DNA from 3 places in the Streptomyces sp. NPDC030995 genome. Region 3 is predicted to be linked to each of the others. Evidence: riboswitches for the same ligand, from Rfam matches in the RefSeq annotation. Region 3 holds a riboswitch; each other region holds the start of a gene.
What was found. A riboswitch is a leader RNA that binds a small molecule or an ion and turns the genes downstream of it on or off. The one in region 3 is predicted to bind cyclic di-AMP.
Positions count from the first base shown of each region.

Region 1: another riboswitch for cyclic di-AMP. It lies ahead of ACZ45T_RS15555 (M23 family metallopeptidase); the one in region 3 lies ahead of ACZ45T_RS27470 (M23 family metallopeptidase).
Region 2: another riboswitch for cyclic di-AMP. It lies ahead of ACZ45T_RS14545 (transglycosylase family protein); the one in region 3 lies ahead of ACZ45T_RS27470 (M23 family metallopeptidase).

Region 1 is NZ_JBVIFS010000008.1:177,320-184,546, forward strand. Features, by position in the region: gene ACZ45T_RS15545 (M16 family metallopeptidase) at 1-12, shown strand, start outside; gene ACZ45T_RS15550 (M16 family metallopeptidase) at 33-1,400, shown strand; cyclic di-AMP (ydaO/yuaA leader) riboswitch at 1,655-1,813, shown strand; gene ACZ45T_RS15555 (M23 family metallopeptidase) at 1,827-2,627, shown strand; gene ACZ45T_RS15560 (GntR family transcriptional regulator) at 2,811-3,488, shown strand; gene ACZ45T_RS15565 (HPr family phosphocarrier protein) at 3,783-4,064, opposite strand; gene ACZ45T_RS15570 (bifunctional acetate--CoA ligase family protein/GNAT family N-acetyltransferase) at 4,249-7,008, shown strand; gene ACZ45T_RS15575 (DUF5998 family protein) at 7,074-7,227, shown strand, end outside.
Region 2 is NZ_JBVIFS010000007.1:207,114-214,340, reverse strand. Features, by position in the region: gene eno (phosphopyruvate hydratase) at 67-1,353, opposite strand; gene ACZ45T_RS14545 (transglycosylase family protein) at 1,627-2,328, opposite strand; cyclic di-AMP (ydaO/yuaA leader) riboswitch at 2,332-2,504, opposite strand; gene ACZ45T_RS14540 (transglycosylase family protein) at 2,781-3,830, opposite strand; gene ACZ45T_RS14535 (cytochrome P450 family protein) at 3,934-5,208, opposite strand; gene ACZ45T_RS14530 (globin domain-containing protein) at 5,331-6,542, shown strand; gene ACZ45T_RS14525 (nucleoside triphosphate pyrophosphohydrolase) at 6,552-7,227, opposite strand, start outside.
Region 3 is NZ_JBVIFS010000021.1:121,255-128,481, reverse strand. Features, by position in the region: gene ACZ45T_RS27480 (MBL fold metallo-hydrolase) at 1-1,115, opposite strand, end outside; gene ACZ45T_RS27475 (SGNH/GDSL hydrolase family protein) at 1,270-2,064, opposite strand; gene ACZ45T_RS27470 (M23 family metallopeptidase) at 2,218-3,162, opposite strand; cyclic di-AMP (ydaO/yuaA leader) riboswitch at 3,166-3,340, opposite strand; gene ACZ45T_RS27465 (tyrosine-protein phosphatase) at 3,665-4,456, shown strand; gene ACZ45T_RS27460 (aspartate aminotransferase family protein) at 4,476-5,879, opposite strand; gene hpnH (adenosyl-hopene transferase HpnH) at 5,876-6,907, opposite strand; gene ACZ45T_RS27450 (phosphorylase family protein) at 6,913-7,227, opposite strand, start outside.

The DNA.
Region 1 (7,227 bases), on a different contig from region 3:
GCGGAGCAGTGAGCGAGACCGCAGCCGTCACGATGACCTTCCACCCGCGCCCGCAGGCCGGCGAGCCGCAGCCGTGGGCCTTCCCGGCCCCGGACCGCGGGCAGCTGTCCAACGGGCTGACCCTGCTGCGCTGCCACCGGCCGGGCCAGCAGGTGATCGCGGTCGAGATCAACCTCGCCGCCCCGCTCGACGCCGAACCCGAGGGCCTGGACGGCGTGTCGACCATCATGGCGCGCGCGTTCTCCGAGGGCACCGACAAGCACTCCGCCGAGGAGTTCGCGGCCGAGCTGGAGCGCTGCGGCGCCACCCTCGACGCGCACGCCGACCACCCGGGCATCCGGGTCTCCCTGGAGGTCCCGGCCTCCCGGCTGCCCAAGGCGCTGGGCCTGCTCGCCGAGGCGCTCGCCGCCCCCGCCTTCGCCGACGCCGAGGTCGACCGGCTGGTGCGCAACCGGCTCGACGAGATCCCGCACGAGCTGGCCAACCCGTCGCGGCGCGCCGCCAAGCAGCTCTCCAAGGAGCTCTTCCCGGCGTCCCTGCGGATCTCCCGCCCGCGGCAGGGCACCGAGGAGACGGTCGCCCGCATCGACTCCGCGGCCGTACGCGCCTTCTACGAGGCCCACGTACGCCCCGCCACCGCCACGGCCGTGGTCGTCGGCGACCTGACCGGCATCGACCTCGACGCCGTCCTGGCGGACACCCTCGGCAGCTGGACGGGCGGCACCGCCGAACCCCTCCCGGTGCCGTCCGTGACCGCCGACGACACCGGCCGGGTGGTCATCGTGGACCGGCCCGGCTCGGTCCAGACGCAGCTGCTGATCGGCCGCATCGGGCCGGACCGCCACGACCGCGTCTGGGCGGCCCAGGTGCTCGGTACGTACTGCCTCGGCGGCACGCTCACCTCCCGCCTGGACGCGGTGCTGCGCGAGGAGAAGGGGTACACCTACGGCGTGCGCGCCTTCGGCCAGGTACTGCGCTCCACGGCCGACGGCAAGGGCGCCTCGATGCTCGCCATCAGCGGCTCGGTGGACACCCCGAACACCGGACCGGCGCTGGAGGACCTCTGGACGGTGCTGCGCACCCTCGCGGAGGAGGGTCTGACCGACGCCGAACGCGACGTGGCCGTACAGAACTTGGTGGGCGTGGCCCCGCTGAAGTTCGAGACGGCCGCCTCCGTGGCCGGCACCCTCGCCGACCAGGTCGAGCAGGAGCTGCCGGACGACTACCAGGCGCAGTTGTACGCGCAGCTCGCCGAAACCGGCACGGTGGAGGCGACTTCGGCGGTCGTGAAGGCCTTCCCGGCGGACCGGCTGGTCACCATCCTGGTGGGCGACGCGGCGCAGATCGAGGCGCCGGTGCGGGCCCTCGGGATCGGCGAGGTCAGCGTCGTCACCGACTGACGGCGGCCGACGACCGACCGACCGACGACCGACCGACGACGGGACGTCGGCCGCGTGACGGTCAACTGACGCATCCTGAAAGGGGCTCTGGCGGGCTTGTCCGCCGGGGCCCCTTTTGTCCGTTTGGTGGTGAGGTTGCTTTTATGTGGTGTGGCGTACGCAACAAAAAGCCGCGTCTGTTTGGCGATTGACTGATGATCCGCCTAGCGTCGGCCGTGCTGTCCGTCAGTTGTGCCCGCCGCACCCGCGGCACCGGACAGCGATCGCCGAGTCCCCGTCAGGCGCGAGCCTGGGGAGCCGGGGACCCACATGTGTCCCTGGGGTGAATCGGGCCGCCTCGCCAGAGGAGGCCCGTAGGAGACCTTCCTGCTCCGAACCCGTCAGCTAACCCGGTAGGCGAGAAGGAAGGAAAGGATCAAACCCTTCATGGCGTTTGGCAGTCGTCCCGCTGGTTCCGGCAAGCACCGTGGATCCAGCCGTCTGAGCCGCAAGACCGCCGGTTACGCCGGTATCGCCGCGATCGCCACCACGGGTGTCGTCGGCTCCCTCGCCGCCCCGGCCTTCGCCGCGGACAACCACAGCAGCTCCGCCCCGGAGAACGGGCTGGGTGCCGTCGTCGTCGCCGAGGACCTCGCGGGTGACATCACCGACCAGGCCGAGTCCCAGCAGCGCGCCGCCGACCACGCCGCCGCCCAGGCGCAGGCCGAGGCCGAGGCGAAGCAGCGGGCCGCCGAGGCCAAGCGCCTCGCCGAGGCCAAGGCGAAGGCCGAGCGCGAAGCCGCCGAGCGTGCGGCCCGCGAGGAGGAGCGCAAGCGCCTCAACACCTTCGTCGCCCCGATCGACGGCTCGTACGTCAGCACGCAGTACCACGCGGGCGGCGGCATGTGGTCCTCCGGCAGCCACACCGGCATCGACTTGCACGCCTCCTCCGGCACCTCGGTCCACGCGGTGGGCGTCGGTGTCGTGGTCGAGGCCGGCTGGGGTGGCGCGTACGGCAACAACGTCGTCATCAAGCACAACGACGGTACGTACACGCAGTACGGGCACCTGCACTCGCTGAGCGTCTCCGTCGGCCAGCAGGTCACCGCCGGCCAGGAGATCGGCCTGTCGGGCTCCACCGGCAACTCCAGCGGCCCGCACCTGCACTTCGAGGCCCGCACCGGCTCGCAGTACGGCTCGGACATCGACCCGGTCGCGTACCTGCGCTCGCACGGCGTCGATCTCTGACCCGTCCCGCACCCTTTCACCGAAGACCCCGGCTCCCCGAGCCGGGGTCTTCGTGTTGAGCCCCGTGCAAATGTTTCGTATTTCCCGGCTGCTCTCGGAAATTATCGTGTGTTGCAATAGAGTCGCAGCACGCGCGAGTGCGCGCATTGAGGCTGGCAGTCGGAAATAGGCGGAGGTTCGGTCTTGCGTATTCCTGCGCACGCAGTATGCACAGCAATCCGCGACGACATCGTCTCAGGGGTCTTCGAACCGGGCAGTCGGCTGACCGAGGAGGTGCTGGCCCGCCGGTACGGAGTCTCGCGCGTCCCGGTCCGCGAGGCGCTGCGGACCCTGGAGTCCGAGGGGTTCGTGACCACGCGGCGCCACGCGGGAGCCTGCGTGGCCGAGCCGACCGAGCAGGAGGCCGCCGACCTCCTGGAGCTGCGGATGCTCCTGGAGCCGCTGGCGGCGGCCAGGGCGGCCCGGCGGCGCACCGAGGCGCACCTGAAGGTGCTGCGCGGGCTGGTCAGGCTGGGGCAGGAGCGGGCCAGGCGGGGCCAGGGGGAGGATCTGAGGTCGCTGGGCGGCTGGTTCCACGAGACGCTCGCCCAGGCCTCCGGCAGCCCCGGGCTGATCGCCCTGCTCACGCAGATGCGGCACAAGGTCGCGTGGATGTACGTGGTGGAGGCGCCGGTCCGGCCCGTGGAGTCCTGGGCGGAGCACGGCGCGATCGTGGACGCGGTGGCCCGCGGGGACGCGGAGCGGGCCCGGGCGCTGACCGGGGTGCATGCCGACCGGGCGGCTGGGGCGCACCGGCGGCGGGTCCGCCCGGCGGTGAGCACTTCGCAACCTGCCGTAAACATGTCGAGCGGGCGGCATTAACAGGGGCCGTATACAAAGGACGGCATCGCGCGAATTCGCTGCGCGGTGGCGGACGGGGTGAATTCGCCGTGCCGAATTCCTGCGGAGCTGATTGCAGGTGCCCTCGGATTTCCGCAGGGCCGTTTCTCGGGCGAGCGGGATTTCCTCCGGGCTCGATTTCTCGCGGGCGCCGAGCCGGCAGCGGCCCGGGCGGCCCCGGTGGGACCCAGGCGTGGAAACGGCGAAGCCGCGGCCTCCGGAGTGTCCGGGGGCCGCGGCTTCGCCGCGTGTACTGCTCGGGTCGAACCCGAAGGGTCAGACGGTCTCGGGGAGCTCTTCGAGACCCTCGGCGACCAGCTTCGCGAGGCGGTCGAGCGCGACGTCCGCACCCTCGGCCTCGGAGGCGAGGACGATCTCCTCGCCGCCCTGGGCGCCCAGGCCCAGAACCGCCAGCATGGAGGCGGCGTTGACGGGGTCGCCGCCCGACTTCGAGATGGTCACCGGGACGCCGGAAGCGGTCGTCGCACGGACGAAGATCGAGGCGGGACGAGCGTGCAGGCCCTCGGCCCAGCCGACGTTGACGCGGCGCTCTGCCATGGTGATGCCCTTCAGGTTCTTACGGTTGTCTAGACCAGTCTCTCACGACGCCCTGAATGCTCCGACCGACCTTCGGCCTGGCTCCTCCGCCGTTCGACCTTCCCCAGCTTGCACTGATTTGTCCCGTATTGCCTAATGCGCCGCGCGCGCACCGTCCGGCCCGTCCCGGCCGTAAAGTAGGCCCATGACCATCGAGTCGGACCCCTCGTACCCGGCCCACTGGGAAGCCGATGTCGTCCTCCGTGACGGCGGCACCGCCCGGATCAGGCCCATCACCACCGAGGACGCGGGCCGGCTGGTCAGCTTCTACGAGCAGGTCTCGGACGAGTCGAAGTACTACCGCTTCTTCGCCCCCTACCCCCGCCTCTCCGACCGCGACGTGCGCCGCTTCACGCACCACGACTACGTGGACCGGGTCGGCCTCGCCGCCACCATCGGCGGGGAGTTCATCGGTACCGTCCGCTACGACCGCATCGGCCCCGACGGCCGGCCCGCCTCCGAGCCCGCCGACGAGGCCGAGGTCGCCTTCCTCGTCCAGGACGCCCACCAGGGCCGCGGGGTCGCCTCCGCACTCCTCGAACACATCGGCGCGGTGGCCCGGGAGCGCGGCATCCGCCGCTTCGCCGCCGAGGTGCTGCCCGCCAACACCAAGATGATCAAGGTGTTCACGGACGTCGGCTACGAGCAGAAGCGCAGCTTCGAGGACGGCTCCGTCCACCTCACCCTCGACCTCGAACCCACCGCCGAATCCCTCGCCGTGCAGCGCGCCCGCGAACAGCGCGCCGAGGCCCGTTCGGTACAACGGCTGCTGGCCCCCGGCTCGGTGGCCGTCGTCGGAGTCAGCCGCTCCGGTGCGGGCGTCGGCGCGGCCGCGCTGCGCAACCTGCGGGACAGCGGCTTCCACGGCCACCTCTACGCCGTCAACGAGGCGGTCACGCGCGACCTGCTCGACGGCGTACGGGCCTACCGCTCGATCGAGGCCATCGGCGCCCCCGTCGACCTCGCGGTGATCGCGGTTCCGGCCGACCGGGTCCCCGACGTGGTCGCCGCCTGCGGTGAGCACGGCGTGCAGGGACTCGTCGTCCTGTCCGCCGGATACGGGGAGAGCGGCCCGGCCGGCACCGCCCGCCAGCGCGAACTGGTGCGCCAGGTGCGCTCGTACGGGATGCGGCTGATCGGGCCGAACGCCTACGGGGTGATCAACACCGCGCCGGAGGTGGAGCTCAACGCCTCGCTGACACCCGCGCCGATGCCGATGCGCGGCCGGATCGGCCTGTTCACGCAGTCCGGGGCGATCGGGATCGCCCTGCTCTCCGCGCTGCTCCGGCGCGGCGAGGGCCTGTCCTCCTTCGTCTCCGCCGGGAACCGGGCCGACGTCTCCGGCAACGACATCCTCCAGTACTGGTACGACGACGAGCCGACGGACGTCGCCCTGATGTATCTCGAAACCCTGGGCAACCCGCGGAAGTTCACCCGCCTCGCCCGCCGGACCGCTGCCGTGAAGCCGGTGGTCGTCGCCAGGGGCGGCCGCCACACCCCGGCCGGGCACGTCGTCCCCGACACCAGGCTGCCCGAGGCCACCGTCTCCGACCTGCTGCGGCAGGCCGGCGTCATCCGGGTCGACACCGTCACGGAGCTGGTGGACGTCGGCCTGCTGCTGGCCGCGCAGCCGCTGCCCGCCGGGCCCCGGATCGCGGTCCTCGGCAACTCCGAGTCCCTCGGGGTCCTCACCTACGACGCCTGCCTGACCCAGGGCCTGCGGCCGCTGCCGCCGCTGGACCTGACGACGGCGGCCTCGCCGGAGGACTTCCGTACGGCGCTGGTCTCGGCGCTGGCCTCCGACGACTGCGACGCGGTCGTCGTCACGGCGATCCCCTGGGTGAACGAGCTGGCGCTGGCGGACGAGCTGGCCGATGCGCTGCGCGAGGCCGTGGCCGAGGTGCCGGGCAAGCCGGTCGCCGTCGTGCACGTGGAACTCGGCGAGCTGGTCGACGCGCTGTCCGCCGAGCGGGGCCCCTGGGCCCCCGGTCCCCACGCGCCGGACGGCCCGAGCACGCCGGACGGCCCTACCACCGACCGGATCCCCAGCTATCCCGCCGCCGAGCGGGCCGTACGGGCCCTCGCCGAAGCCGTCCGCTACGGGCAGTGGCGGCGGGCCCTCGCCGAGGTCGGGCGCGTCCCCGAGTACGAGGACATAGACGAGGCCGGGGCCGCCGCCCAGCTGGCCGGGCTGCTGGCCGACGTCGACGGCGGGGCCGTGCTGACCCTGGCGGAGTGGGACGCCCGCGAGCTGCTCGGGCGGTACGGGATCCGCGTCCTGCCCGCCCTGCCCGCGCCCAGCCCCGACGCGGCGGTCCGCGCCGCCGGGATCCTGGGCTACCCGGTCGCCCTCAAGACCACCGCCCCGCACCTGCGCCACCGCGCCGACCTGGGCGGCGTACGGCTCGACCTCAGGGACGAGGCCGAGCTGAGGCGCTCGTACGAGGACCTCACCGGGCTGCTCGGGAAGCCCTCGGAGCTCCAGCCGGTGGTCCAGACGATGGTGCCGCGCGGGGTCGACACCGTCGTGCGCTCCGTCATCGACCCGGCCGCGGGCGCCGTCCTCTCCTTCGGGCTCGCCGGCGTCGCCTCCGAACTGCTCGGCGACACCGCGCACCGGCTCGTCCCGGCCACCGACCGCGACGCCGCGGGACTGATCCGGTCCATCCGGACCGCGCCCCTCCTCTTCGGCTGGCGGGGCAGCGACCCCGTCGACACCGCCGCCCTGGAGGAGCTGCTCCTGCGGGTGTCCCGGCTCGTGGACGACCACCCCGAGGTGATCGGGGTCTCCCTGGAGCCCGTCGTGGTCGCCGCCGAGGGACTCTCCGTGCTCAGCGCCACCGTCCGCGTCGCCCACCCGCCCGCCCGGGGCGACCTCGGCCCGCGGACCCTTCCCAGTTATTGAGGCCAGTCACAGAGTGCGGTCGCAGGGAGGCCGGGGCGCCCCGTACGGGCCTTAGGATGGACCTCATGGCGAAATCCGGTACGACGACCCAGGGGCTGCGCACGGCGATCGAGCGCAGCGGCTACTACCCGGCCCTCGTGGCCGAGGCCGTGGAGGCCGCGGTGGGCGGCGAGCCGATTTCGTCGTACCTGGTCCACCAGGAGACGACCTTCGACTCCA
Region 2 (7,227 bases), on a different contig from region 3:
ACACGGTACGGGACCGAGTGCGGGGACGTACGGAGGCCGGGGCCCGTCGCGGGCATCAGCCCGTGATCAGCCCTTGAAGCGCGGGAAGGCGGAGCGGCCCGCGTACACCGCGGCGTCGTCGAGGATCTCCTCGATGCGCAGCAGCTGGTTGTACTTGGCGACACGGTCCGAGCGGGCCGGGGCGCCGGTCTTGATCTGACCGCAGTTCACGGCGACGGCGAGGTCGGCGATGGTGACGTCCTCGGTCTCACCGGAGCGGTGCGACATCATGCACTTGAAGCCGTTGCGCTGGGCCATCTCGACGGCGTCGAGGGTCTCGGTCAGCGAACCGATCTGGTTCACCTTCACGAGCAGGGCGTTCGCGGAGCCCTCCTCGATGCCGCGGGCCAGACGCTCCGGGTTGGTGACGAAGAGGTCGTCGCCGACGATCTGGACCTTGGCGCCCAGACGGTCGGTGAGGGTCTTCCAGCCGTCCCAGTCGTCCTCGTACAGCGGGTCCTCGATGGAGACGAGCGGGTACGCGGAGACGAGCTCCGCGTAGTAGTCGGTCATCTCGGCGGCCGAGCGGGAGTTGCCCTCGAACTCGTACTTGCCGTCCTTGTAGAACTCGGACGCGGCGACATCGAGCGCGAGCGCGATGTCCTTGCCCGGGGTGTAGCCGGCCTGCTTGATGGCCTCGACGATGAGGTCGAGCGCGGCGCGGTTGGAGTCCAGGTTCGGGGCGAAGCCGCCCTCGTCACCGAGACCGGTGGAGAGGCCCTTGGTGTGCAGGACCTTCTTGAGGGTGTGGTAGACCTCGGCACCCCAACGCAGCGCCTCGGAGAAGGACTCCGCGCCGATCGGGGCGATCATGAACTCCTGGATGTCCACGTTGGAGTCGGCGTGCGACCCACCGTTGAGGATGTTCATCATCGGAACGGGCAGCAGGTGCGCGTTCGGACCGCCGAGGTAGCGGAAGAGCGGAAGGTCCGAGGCCTCGGACGCGGCGTGCGCGACGGCGAGGGAGACGCCGAGGATGGCGTTGGCGCCGAGCGAGCCCTTGTTGTCGGTGGCGTCCAGGTCGAACATGGCCTGGTCGATCAGGCGCTGCTCGGTGGCGTCGTAGCCGACGAGCTCCGGGCCGATCTGCTCGATGACGGCGAGGACGGCCTTCTCCACGCCCTTGCCGAAGTAACGGTTGGGGTCACCGTCACGGAGCTCGATGGCCTCGAAGGCACCGGTGGAGGCGCCGGACGGAACTGCAGCACGGCCGGTGCTGCCATCGTCGAGGCCCACCTCGACCTCGACCGTGGGGTTGCCTCGGGAGTCCAGGATTTCCCGGGCTACGACGACGTCGATGGACGGCACGAGCATCTCCTTCTGGGATGTGACGCTGGGTGTGCGGTGGCGTCAGGCCGTGGGATGGCCTTGCCGACTAGAGCCTAACCGGATCCGGGGACTCGACCTGCCGACCGCCCGGGTCCTGGGACGAAAAAGGGACCGAATACCCCTCTTCCGGGACATAGGACTCCGGTATCCGCGCGGTGGCGCCGGCGCGAACGCCACCGCCCGGCGCGTGGGGGGAGACGCGCCGGGCGGTGGGAACGGTCTGTGTCGTTCAGACTCCTGCGGCTATTGCCGCAGTGTTCAGCTGAGCTTCAGCTTCTGACCCGGGTAGATCAGGTCGGCGTCCGAGACGATGTCCTTGTTCAGCTCGAACAGCTTCTCCCAGCCGCCCTGGACGCCGTTGGCCTCGGCGATGGTGCCCAGGGTGTCACCGGACTTGACCTCGTACGAGCCGTTGCCGGTCTTCGGCGCGGCCGGAGCCTCGGCGCGCTCGGAGCGGGTGGTCGGGGTCTCGGCGCGCTTGGTGTCCTTCTTCGGCGCGGCCTTCTGCTCGGTCTTCTTCGTGTCGGCCTTCGGCTTGGTGTTCTTCGGGGTCTCGGTGGACCCGCCGCCGGTGTACGAGGAGTTCGACAGGCCCACGCCGCAGTGCGGCCAGGCGCCCTTGCCCTGGCCCTTGAGGACCTTCTCGGCGATGGCTATCTGCTGGGACTTCGAGGCCTGGTTGGCCTGCGCGGCGTACGACTTGCCGCCGTACGCGGCCCACGTGGAGGACGAGAACTGCAGGCCGCCGTAGTAGCCGTTGCCCGTGTTGATGGCCCAGTTGCCACCGGACTCGCACTGCGCGACCTTGTCCCACTCGGAGGCGGTCGCGGCGGAGGCGGTGCCCGCGGCCATCAGCGGAGCGGCCACGGCCACACCGGCGACACCGGCGAGCGTTACGAGGCGGGCAGTCCGCTCAATAGCAGTACCGCGACGGTGCTTGCCCTTGCCGGAAAGCAGCATGAGGTTTCTCCTCACCGACGCCTACGAGGTGAGCTGTCGGGTTCGGGCTGATGAGTGCCCGGCGATGCGACCCAGTCGCACCTCTTAACCCCAAGCCGGTGGCGTGACCGTCTCTCAACGGCCGCTCCCGGCACCTACCTTGGTTCCCCCGCTCCTGCCTTCGGCGCTTGACGCGACGACTGTTCCCCCCGTCCGCCGGCAGGATTCGGCGATGCGGTCGAAGGAGCTCGCGGTGGCGAGCGATTCAGAAGGTAGACAGGTCTCTCCCCGATGTTCAACGAGGAACATCGGGGAGAGAGGGCCCCTACTTGCGCTCCCCGCCGGGGTGTTTGCGCAGGTGAGGCCGGGGTTTGCGGAAGCCCCGAGGTGGGACACGCCAGTTGACCGGAAGAGACGCATGTCTCACTTGCCGAAAACCGACAACCATCCCTTTCCGGGCCGCCGAAGTGTCCTTATTGCACGGTTAGATCCAGGTTCTGACCGGGCTTGATCAGGTTGGCGTCATTGCCGATGACCTGCTCATTGGCCTGGTAGAGCTCGTTCCAGCCGCCCTTGACCCCCTTGGCATCCGCGATGGCGGCCAGGCTGTCGCCCGCCTTCACCGTGTACGTGGGCTCCGACGGCGCGTCAGAAGGTGCGGGAGCCTCGGGGGCGGGCTCACCGCGGTGCTTGCCATTGCCCTCGGCGGGGGTGGCGCCCGGAGTCGCCGGGGCCGCCGGAGCCGCCGGAGCCGTCGGGTCCACCGCGGGCCGGCCGGGGGTCGCGGGCGCGCTCGGGTCCGCCGGGACGGTCGGGGCCGTCGGGTCGGCCGGAGCCGTCGGGTCAGCCGGGGCCGTCGGGCCTCCGGGGGTCGCCGGGGGCGTGGTCGAGTCGCCCGGGACGACCGGCGCCGACGGGGCGTCCGGCACGGGCATGACGGGCAGTCCGACGGACGGCGCGTCGGGAATCAGGTACGAGGGAGAGCCGGACGGGCTCGGGATCACCGGGCCCGACGCGGTCGGGGCCCCGAAGTCGATGGCCGGCCGCTCGCCCGCGCGGGAGGGCACGGTGTCGTCCGGGCGGGACGGGGAGGGCGCGATCGTCCCGGAGGCACCGGGCAGACCGGGGTCCACCGCCGCGGCGGGACCCTGCCGGTCCAGCCCGGCGGAGGTCGCGCACAGCGGCCACGCCTGCGGCCCCTGCGAGGCGAGCACCCGCTCGGCCACGGCGATCTGCTGGGAGCGGCTCGCGAGGTCGGCCCGCTCGGCGAAGTCGAGCCCGCCGGCGCTCTGCCACTCCTCCTGGGTGAACTGGAGCCCGCCGTAGGCGCCGCTGCCGAAGTTGGCACTCCAGGAGCCACCGCTCTCGCATTCGGCGACCTTGTCCCACGTGGACGTGTCGGCGGCGGTGGCACTGGTGGCCGCTAGCAGCGGCAGGGCCAGCGCGGAGCCAGTGACTCCGGCTGTGACTACCAGCGCGGGGACCTGGCGGGGTCGTCTGTGGCGGCCGTTCCCGGAACGCATGAAGGTGCACCTTTCGCATAACGGCGGGGTAACGGCAGAACCTAGCGGCCTTCGAACGATTGTCACAACTCCGGCCGTGAACTGACTTCTGGTCAGGCGGCTATCAAACGTTCCGAGGTGTGAAGCGGACGGGAAGAGTGCGCAGGCCACGCATGATCAGTCCGCCGCGCCAGCGCAGGTCTTCAGGCGGAACAGCCAGTTCCAGATCTGGCAGACGCGTCAGCAAAGTCGCGAGCGCGGTCTGCCCTTCAAGTCGTGCGAGCGGGGCGCCCAGGCAGTAGTGGATGCCGTGCCCGTATCCGAGGTGCTGGTTGTCGGTCCTGGAGAGGTCCAGGGTGTTCGGATCGGCGAACCGTGCGGGGTCCCGGTCGGCGGCCGCGAGGACGACCAGGACCGGATCTCCGACCGCGATCTCCCGGCCGCCGAGGGTCAGCGGCTCGGTGGCGAACCGCCAGGTCGCCAGTTCCACGGGGCCGTCGTAGCGGAGCAGCTCCTCGACACCGGTGGCCAGCAGTCCACTCTCGCCCGCGGCGAGGGAGAGCTGGAGGCGCTCGCGCTGATCCGGGTTCACGAAAAGGGCATGCAGTCCATTCCCAATCAAATTAACCGTGGTTTCAAAACCTGCGAACAAGAGGATGAAAGCCATCGCCGTGGCCTCCGCCTCCGTCAGGTGGTCGCCGTGGTCGCTCGCCCGGATCAGGTCGGAGATGAGGTCATTGCCCAGATCGTCCCGCTTGCGGTGGATGAGCTCCCCGAGATAGGTGCGCATCTGCTTCACGGAACGGGCGACTCCGCCGCGCGGGCCACCGCCGTGGCGGATCATCATCCCCGCCCAGTCGCGGAAGTCGTCCTGGTCCTCGCGCGGTACGCCGAGCATCTCGCAGATGGCGTAGATGGGGAGCGGGAAGGCGAACTCGTGGATGAGGTCCGCCTCTCCCTTCTCGACGAACTGCTCGATGAGGTGATCGGTGAGCGCCTGCACCCGCGGGGTGAACTCGGCGACCCGGCGCGGGGTGAACGCCTTCGACACCAGCCTCCGCAGCCGGGTGTGGTCCGGCGGGTCGATGTTGAGCAGATGCGTCATCAGCTCCGCCTTGCGCTCCCCCGGGATCCCGGTCTTGCCCTTGGCGTGCGCGGGCTCCGCGTGGTGCGCCGGATTCTTGCTGAGCCGCTGGTCGGCCAGGGCCTGGCGGGCGTCGGCGTAGCGGGTGACCAGCCAGGCCTCGACCCCGCTGGGGAGCTTGGTGCGGTGCACCGGGGAGTGCTCGCGCAGCCATGCGTAGGCCGGGTACGGGTCGGTTGCGAACTCCCAGTCGAAGAGGGTCGGGCCCTCGGTGGCAGGGGTGTCGGCTGGGTTTGCGGGGATCTGCTCATGCACCCGATGACCGTATCCCGGCGCCGAGCCGGCACCCCATATGGCCCGGTTCGTCGCGGCTGTCCGCAGATCGGCCATCACTTGACCTCACCTTGTCAGACATTCCTACTTTCGATTTTGTGGATGTGAGGATCTTGAAGAGCAGTTTCGCGGTGGTGGAGAGACGGGCCGAGCACGCGGTCAAGTTCTTCTACTCCCACCTCTTCTGGCACAACCCCGGGATCCGTGACCTGTTCCCCGCCTCACACGAGGACATGGAGCGACAGCGGGACCGGCTCTTCGCCGCGCTCACGCACGTGATCGCCCACTTCGACGACGAGACCGTCGTCCCCTATCTACGCGACCTGGGGCGCGACCACCGCAAGTTCCTGGCCGGCCCCGAGCACTACGCGGCCGTGGGCTCCAGCCTGCTCGCCGCACTCGCCGAGACCTCCGGCGAGGCCTGGACCCCGCGCGTGGAGAAGGCCTGGGCCGAGGCCTACCAGGTGATCGCCGACGCCATGATGGGCGGCGCCGCCTCATCCGAGGACCCGCCGTGGTGGGACGCGGAGGTCGTACGCCACCTCCAGTACGGGCAGGACATCGCCGTCCTGACGCTGAGGCCGCTCGCCCCCTTCCCCTATCTCCCGGGCCAGTACACGAGCGTGAGCAGCGAGCGGGTCCCGACCACCTGGCGTACGTACTCCATCGGCAACGCCCCCCGCGCCGACGGCACCCTCGACCTGCACGTCAGCCGGATCGACCGGGGGCGGCTCAGCACCTCCCTCGTGCGCGAGGCGGGGCCGGGGGACATGCTGCGGCTGAGCGCGGCCGGCGGACAGCTGACCCTCCGCCGCGAGGACCGCCCGGTCAGCTTCATCGCCGCCGGCACCGGCTGGGCGCCGATCCGCGCCCTGCTGGAGGAACTCGTGGAGCATCCTCCTGATCAGGACGTACGGCTCTTCCTGGTGGCCCGGGACGGCGCGCACCTCTACGACCGCCCGCTCATCGACACGTACGCCGCCGCGTGCCCCTGGCTCGGCGTCACCTACATCACGCCCGCCCCCGGGCAGCACCGCAACCAGGCCACCGGCCGGCTCGCGACCGCGCTCGGCCACCGCGGCATGTGGCCGGAGCAGGACGTCTACCTCAGCGGACCGCCGCAGTTCATCGACGAGACCGCGTACCTCCTGGAGGAGCTGGGCGCCCGCCCCGGCCGCCTCTTCCACGACTCGGTGTCCGTCGGCTTCACGGGCCACGGGCCCGGCAGCCGCCCGCTGGGCTTCGGCGAGTGGTTCCTGAACCGTCCGTCGCCGCACTGGCACAACCCCTCGGGCCGGGCGCCGAGGCCCTCCTGAGAGGTGTCGTCAGTCGCCGACGCCCTCGGCCGCCCGGATCGCGTCCCGGTAGACGCGGGCCGCCGCGCGCAGCGCGGTCTCGGGGTCGATCCCCGCCGCCTCGGCGCGCGCCGCCAGCTCCAGCAGCTCGTACCCGACGCCCTCGCCGCGGGGCAGTTCCACGGCCAGGCCGCCCGCACGGACCCGGCCCGCGAGTTTGGCCGCGAGCGCGAGACCCGGCTGGCCCACGGGAATCCCGTCGGTGACCGACTCCCGCTGCTTCTCGACCGCCTTGGTGCGCTGCCAGTGCGCGTGCACGTCCTCCGGGGTCTCCGCCTTCGCGTCGCCGAAGACGTGCGGGTGCCGGTGGATCAGCTTCTCCACCAGGGCCCCGGCCACGTCGTCGATGGAGAAGGCCTCGTCGGGGTCCTCGCCGTCTGCGGTGCCCTCCTGCGCGATCCGCGCGTGGAAGACCACCTGGAGCAGCACGTCACCGAGCTCCTCGCGCAGCTCCTCCCGGTCCCCGTCCTCGATGGCCTCGACGAGCTCGTACGCCTCCTCGATCGCGTACTTGGCCAGCCCCCGGTGGGTCTGCCGGGAGGTCCACGGGCACTCGCGCCGGACCCGGTCCATCACCTGGACCAGATCGATCAGGCGCGCGCCCGGCAGGTCGTACGAGCCGGGCAGCAGTTCCAGGTCGGGCATG
Region 3 (7,227 bases):
GCGGGGCCGCCCGCCACGAAGGGGCGCCACCACGGGCTCGCCGGGGCCGCGGCGGTGCCCGGCTCGAACGGCTGGCCCGGGATCGGCAGCGCGATCGCCGCTCCGGCGCCCTCGGCAGCGGCCAGGGTGCCCTCGCCCGGCTCGTCCCACGGGTGCAGGGCCAGGTTGAAGGTGCCCCAGTGGATCGGCAGCATCGTGCCGTGCGGGGTGCCGCCCTGCAGGTCGAGGTGGGCGCGCATGCCCTCCTCGGGGGTCATGTGGATGTCGGGCCAGTACTCCGAGTACGCGCCGATCTGGATCATCGTGGCGTCGAAGGGCCCGTGCTCCGCGCCGATCTCCTTGAAGCCGGGGAAGTAGCCGGTGTCCCCGCTGTGGTAGATCCGGTGCTCGTCGCCCGCGACGACCCAGGAGGCCCACAGGGTGTGCTGCTGGTTGCGCAGGCCGCGTCCGCAGAAGTGCCGGGCGGGCGTCGCCGTGAGCGAGAGACCGGCGATCTTGGTGCTCTCGTTCCAGTCCAGCTCGCGCAGCCGGTCGGCCGGTACGCCCCATCGCTCCAGGTGCGCGCCGACTCCCAGCGGGACGGCGAAGACCGTGTCCGTACCGGCCAGGTCCTTGATCGTGGGCAGGTCGAGGTGGTCGTAGTGGTCGTGCGAGATGACCACGACGTCGACCTTCCCCAGCGACGCCAGCGGGACCGGCACCGGGTGCAGCCGCTTGGGGCCGGCGAAGGGGAAGGGGGAGCACCGCTCGCCCCACACCGGGTCGAACAGCACCCTGCGGCCGTCGATCTCCGCGAGCACGCTGGAGTGGCCCATCCAGGTCAGCCGCAGACCGCTCGCGGGCGGCTTCGCCAGCTCCGCCAGGGTCGTCGGGTACACGGGGATCGGTGCGGCGGGACTGCGCCGCGCCCGCTGCTCCCGGTGGAAGTAGATCTTGGCGAACTCCGCCATCGACCCCGAGGGTCTGTTCCGGGCCCCGAGCGGGTTCTGGAAGACGCCGTCGGCGAAGTTCGGCGAGCGGCGGATCCGCTCCAGCCGGGCGCCGGACGGGTCCGCGCCGAAGGCTTCGGGCCGCAGGGCACGCAGCCGCGGACGCAGGGGACGGGAGCCGGTCAAAGCGCCTCCTGGGAGGGTGGGGTCAGGGGTGGTCGTCGCTCTACGACCATCCCAACGCACACCGGCCCCGAAGGATTCCGCTTGTGGCCCCCGACCCCGGCCGCCTCCCCCGCCCCGGCCCGCGACCGCGCCCCCGCGTCCCCCGTCCCGCCTCCTACAGCGGCAGCAGGTCCGGCCGCTTCGCCTCCACGTGGTCCCCGGAGGACTCCCCGCGCAGCCGCCGACCGATCCACGGCACGAGGTGGTCGCGGGCCCACTGGATGTTGTCCCGGGTCACGTCCACCGATCCGCGCGGCCGCTGCGGCGGCCACGGCTGGTCGGGGTCGGTCGGGACGTCCAGCCCGAGCACCTGCCCGGCGCGCAGCGCGACCCGCGTGTGCCCCTCGGGCGACAGGTGCAGCCGGTCGGCGTCCCAGGCCCGCCGGTCCTGTACGGACTTCAGCGACCAGAGGTCGAGCACCGGGCAGTCGTAGCGGTCGGCGATGGCGCGCACGTGCGCGCTGTACGTCGCCACCTTGCCCCGGAGGTGCTTGAGCACCGGCACACCGCGGGTGTCGAAGCCGGTGGTGATCATGACCTGGCCGACGGCTCCGGCGAGGTCGGCCACGGCCGCCTCGAACCGTTCCGCCACGTCGTCCGGGTCGCTGCCGGGCCGGATGATGTCGTTGCCTCCCGCGCAGAAGGTGACGAGGTCCGGCGCGAGGGCCTTGGCCCTCGGGAGCTGGTCGGCCACGATCTGGTCGAGGAGCTTGCCGCGCACCGCGAGATTCGCATACCGGAAGTCGTGTTCTTCGCGCTGATCGGCCAGGAGCACGGCGAGCCGGTCCGCCCAGCCGAGAAATGAATCCCCGGGTCCCGGGTCCCCCACGCCTTCGGTGAAGCTGTCCCCGATCGCCGCGTACGAGCCGATGGTCTTGAGTTTCGTCGTCGTCGCTGCCACGGGACACATCCTTCACTCCCGTAACCAACCTACGCCAACGTAATGAGGGGTTGACGGGCCGTGATCTATACCACCCGCGGGATAAGGAATATGTACACGTGAGGCCGGGACCCCCCTCGGGTCCCGGCCTCACGCGTGTCCCTGCGCCGACGGCGGGTGCCGTCAGAGGCTCGCGCCCTTCGAGCGGAGGTAGGCGATCGGGTCGATGTCGGAGCCGTAGGACGGGCCCGTACGGATCTCGAAGTGGAGGTGCGGGCCGGTCGAGTTGCCGGTGGAGCCGGAGAGGCCGATGCTCTGGCCGGCGGTGACGCTCTGGCCGACCGAGACCGAGAGCTGGGAAAGGTGGCCGTACTGCGAGTAGTTGCCGTCCGCGTGCCGGATGATGACCTCGTTGCCGTACGCGCCGGCCCAGCCGGCGGAGACCACGGTGCCCGCGCCGACCGCCTTGACGGTGGTGCCGGAGCTCGCGATGAAGTCGACGCCGGTGTGGTAGCCGGAGGACCACATGCTGCCCGCGACCTTGTACTGGGTGGAGATCCCGCCGCTCACCGGCGCCACGAAGGAAGAGGCCGACTGCTGCTGGGCGGCGGGCGCCTCGGCGGCGGCCTCCTGCTGCGCCGGGGCGGCCTTCGCGGCCGGCTTCGGGGCGGCCTTCGAAGCGGGCTTCGGGGCCGGCTTCTGGGACGGCTTCTGAGCCGGAGCGGACTCGGCCGGAGCCGCCTCACCCGCACCACCGAGGTTCAGCTTCAGGCCAGGGTGGATCAGCGACGGGTCGCTGCCGACCGCCTCGCGGTTGTCGGCGTAGAGCTGCTCCCAGCCACCCGACAGGTGGCGCTCGGCGGCGATCTTGGAGAGGTAGTCGCCCGGCACGACCGTGTACACGGTCGGCGCGGCGACCGCGGCCTGGAGCGAGACCGGGACCTGCGGGGCCACCACGGGGGCCACGGTGGTGACGGCGGTCGTCGCGGCGGCCGGGGCACCGGCCGCATGAGCGCCGGCGGTGCCCATCAGCGGCAGCGCGAGGGCAGCGCCACCGGTGCCGGCGACGGCGAAACCGCGCGATATCGAGAGGGACTTGGGACGGCGGTGCTTACCCTTTGCAGGCATGGCGCATTTCCTCTCCGGCGCCTGCGAGGTGAGCTGTCGGGTTCGGACTGGAGATGTCCGGCCGCACATGAACGGAACATGTACGGCTTCACCCCTAGCCGTCCCGGCTCGAAGATCCGGGACAGCGGCTTACCTGGTTCCCCCGCTCCTGCCGCGCGTGAATAGTCGGGTGCGGTTTCCGGGCGGCGGCAGGATTCGGCGATCCACCCGGATCGATCGCGAACGTAATCCCAAAAGGCCACGCCGAACAAGCCATGAATTCCCTGACGGAATAACAGGGATGAGGGTCCGCCGGAATTCCGGTCACCCTCTGTCCATTCCGCACCGCCAACAACCGTTCCGACGCGGCCATTCGGCTTTCGTGATCAGGCACTCACGGTCACCGTATGATCTGGCTCACGGGGACGTGCCCGATCTCGCCTCCGCTGATGGCAAGTTATCGCCAAGTAGTGTAATTCGGACAGAGCACCCACAACGAGCACGACGAAGCGGAGGAGTTCCCTTGACCCAGCAGATACAGGAGCCGGAGTTGTCCGGAGTGCGCAATTTCCGCGATGTGGGCGGATTGCCGACTTCTGACGGACGAAGGGTCAGGACGGGACGACTGTTCCGAAGCGGACATCTCGCGCATGCCACCGAAACCGATGCAGACTTTCTCGGTTCGCTCGGCCTCCACACCGTCTTCGACTTCCGCAACGGCGCCGACCACGCGCTGGAGGGCCAGGACGTGGAACTGCCCGGCGTGCGGAACGTCAACATCCCGCTCTCGGATCCGGCCGACGGCCGCGAGTTCTGGAAGATGGTCCGCGACGGCGACGTCGAGCAGCTCCGCTCGATCCTGGGCGACGGGAAGGCCGCGGCCCGGATGGCGAACTCGTACCGCGGGATGATCAAGAACCGCACCGCCGAGCACAGCCGGGTCCTGCACGCCCTCGCCGAGGACAGCGTCCCGGCCCTCCTGCACTGCGCGGCCGGCAAGGACCGGGCGGGCCTGTCGATCGCCGTCACCCTGCTCGCGCTGCGCGTCGAGCGCGAGGCGATCGTCGCGGACTACCTGGAGTCGAACGCCCCGCACCGCCGCTACCGGGTCCGCCGGAGCGACGGGTCCGCCGAGGCCCGCTCCCCCGAGGTGACGGAGCTGCTCGCCCCGCTCTTCGACGCCCGCGCCGAGTACCTGCTCGGGGCCTTCGAGACCATCGACGAGACCTGGGGCGGCGTGGACCGCTACCTGTCGCAGGGCCTCGGGCTCACACCCGAGACCCTGGGCCGTCTCCGCGAGCAGCTGCTCGACTGACGTCCGGCGCAGCGGGCGGTCAGCGGTTGCCGACCGCCTGCTTCACCAGGGTCCTGCCGAAGTCCCACATCAGCCCGGACCCGCCGTGCGCCTCGTCCATGACCTCGCGGAAGGCTCCGACGAACCGGTCGACGTCCCGCTCGTCCACGATCAGCGGCGGAATCAGCTTGATCACTTCCAGCTGGTCCCCGGAGACCTGGGTGAGGATCCGGTGCTTCTGGAGCAGCGGCACGACGACCATCTGCGCGAAGAGCCCCTTGCGGGCCGCTTGGAGCATCGTCCAGCGGCTGCGCAGCCCCAACGAGGACGGCCGGCCGAACTCGATGCCGATCATCAGACCGCGCCCCCGCACCTCGTGCAGCAGCTCGTACTCGTCCACGAGCGCCGCCAGCCGCCCGCGCAGCAGATCGCCCATCGCCCGGGCGTTGGCGACGACCTCCTCGTCCTCCATGACCGACAGCACCGCCAGCCCCGCCGCCATCGCCTGCGCGTTGGACCCGAAGCTCGCGGAGTGCACGAGCACCCGGTCCATGGACGAGTAGACCTTCTTGAAGATCCAGTCCTTGCCGAGGGTCGCGCCGACGGGCACGTAGCCGCCCGACAGCGCCTTGGCCACGCACACCAGGTCGGGCTCCACGCCCGGCTCGTGCTGGTACGCGTAGAAGTACCCGGTGCGTCCGAGGCCGGTCTGCACCTCGTCGGCGATCAGCAGAGCCTTGTGCCGGTGCAGCAGTTCCTGCGCGGCGAGCAGGAATCCGGGCGGGGCCGCGAGGACCCCCTTGCCCTGGACCGGCTCGACGATCAGGGCGGCCACGTCCCCGCGCTTCAGCTCCCGCTCCAGGGCGGCCAGATCGCCCAGCGCGATCCTCGTGTCGGGGAGCAGCGGCGCGAAGCCGTCCCGGAACCCGCCCTCCCCGTTCACCGAGAGGGAGCCGGTGGTGAGTCCGTGGAAGGCGTGGTCGCAGTAGAGGACCCGCGGTCGCCCGGTGGCGTACCGGGCGAACTTCAGGGCCGTCTCCACCGCCTCGGTGCCGCTGTTGCCGAAGAAGGCCCGGTCCAGGTGCGGGCTGTACGAGAGCAGCTTCTCGGCCAGCAGCCCGGGCAGGGGCTGGCAGTCGAAGCGGGTGAGGTCGGCGAGCTGGGCGTCCAGGACGTCGTGCAGGGCCCGGCGGACGACCGGGTGGTGCCGGCCCAGGCCCATCACCCCGAAGCCGGCCAGCATGTCGAGGTAGTCGTTGCCCTCGGCATCCCAGAAGTGGGCGCCTTCGGCCCGCTCGTAGACCTTGTCGAAGCCGATCGTGTGGAGCATCCTGGGCAGTTGGTGGTTGAGGTGCCGCGCGTGCAGCTCGTACCGTTCCGCGCCGCGCTCGGCCAGCAGCGCGGCGAGGTCGAAGCCCTTGCCCCCTCCTGACGCGGGTGTCATGCCGACTTTTCCCGGTTGCCGCCGATCGTCTCCCGGGCCGCCCGCAGGGATTCCTTGAGGGAGCCCATGGTGGCGAGGACGGCGGTGGGCTCGTAGCCGCAGTGCGCCATGCAGTTCGCGCAGCGCGGGTCCTTTCCGCGGCCGTACTTGCTCCAGTCGGTGTCGTTGATCAGTTCCCGGTACGTCGGCACGTAGCCGTCGCTCATCAGATAGCAGGGGCGCTGCCAGCCGAAGAGGGAGTAATTCGGGATGGCCCAGGCCGTGCAGGGGAAATCGGCCTTTCCTTCCAGGAAGTCCAGGAAGAGCGGGGAGTGGTTGAGCCGCCAGCGCCGCCGATTGCCGCCCGCGAAGGCCTTCCTGAAGAGTTCACGAGTCTGTTCGACGCCGAGGAAGTGCTCCTGGTCCGGAGCCTTTTCGTAGGCGTACGCGGGCGAGATCATCATCTCGTCCACCTGGAGGTCGTCATTGAGGTAGTTCAGTACCTCGATGATCGTCTGCGGGGTGTCGGTATTGAAGAAGGTGGAGTTGGTGGTCACCCGGAATCCGCGCCTCTTCGCCTCCTTGATGGCCGCGACCGCCTCGTCGAAGACGCCTTCCTTGGCCACCGACTCGTCGTGCCGCTCGCGCAGGCCGTCGATGTGCACGGCGAAGGCGAAATACGGGGACGGGGTGAACTTCTCGATCTTCTTGCGCAGCAGCATCGCGTTGGTGCAGAGGAAGACATACTTCCGCTTCGCCACCAACTGCCGGACGATCTCGTGGATCTGCGGGTGCATCAAGGGCTCGCCGCCCGCGATGGACACCATGGGCGCACCGGACTCCAGCACGGCGCCGACCGCCTGGGCGACCGGCATGCGCTGCTTGAGCACCCCGGCCGGGTGCTGGATCTTCCCGCACCCCTCACAGGCCAGGTTGCACGCGTAGAGCGGTTCCAGCTCGACGATCAGCGGGAACTTCTCGCGCTTGCGGAGCTTCTGTTCGAGAAGATACGTCCCGACCCTGATGGTCTGGCGCAGCGGCATGGCCATCTGGCTCACCTCCTGGGGAGCAGCAAAGAACGGTGCCAGTCATAAAACGCGGGCAGTACGGCACGCAGGACACGGAAGGCCGATATTCCCCCGCGAACCGTGCCGATACGGACGAGCTCATGCTCCGGAGCGTCCACGATCACCCGGACGGCCGCAACCGGACGGCTGCCGCCCCGGATCGCGGTCCGCAAGGTGGCCGCGGACTCCATGTCGACCGCGATGGCTCCGGTGGCGCGCAGGTGCGCGCGCTCCTGGCCGCGGACGACGTGGTCGGATCCGGTCAGGGCGCCGGTGTGCACGGTCCGGCCCGGGGCGGCCCG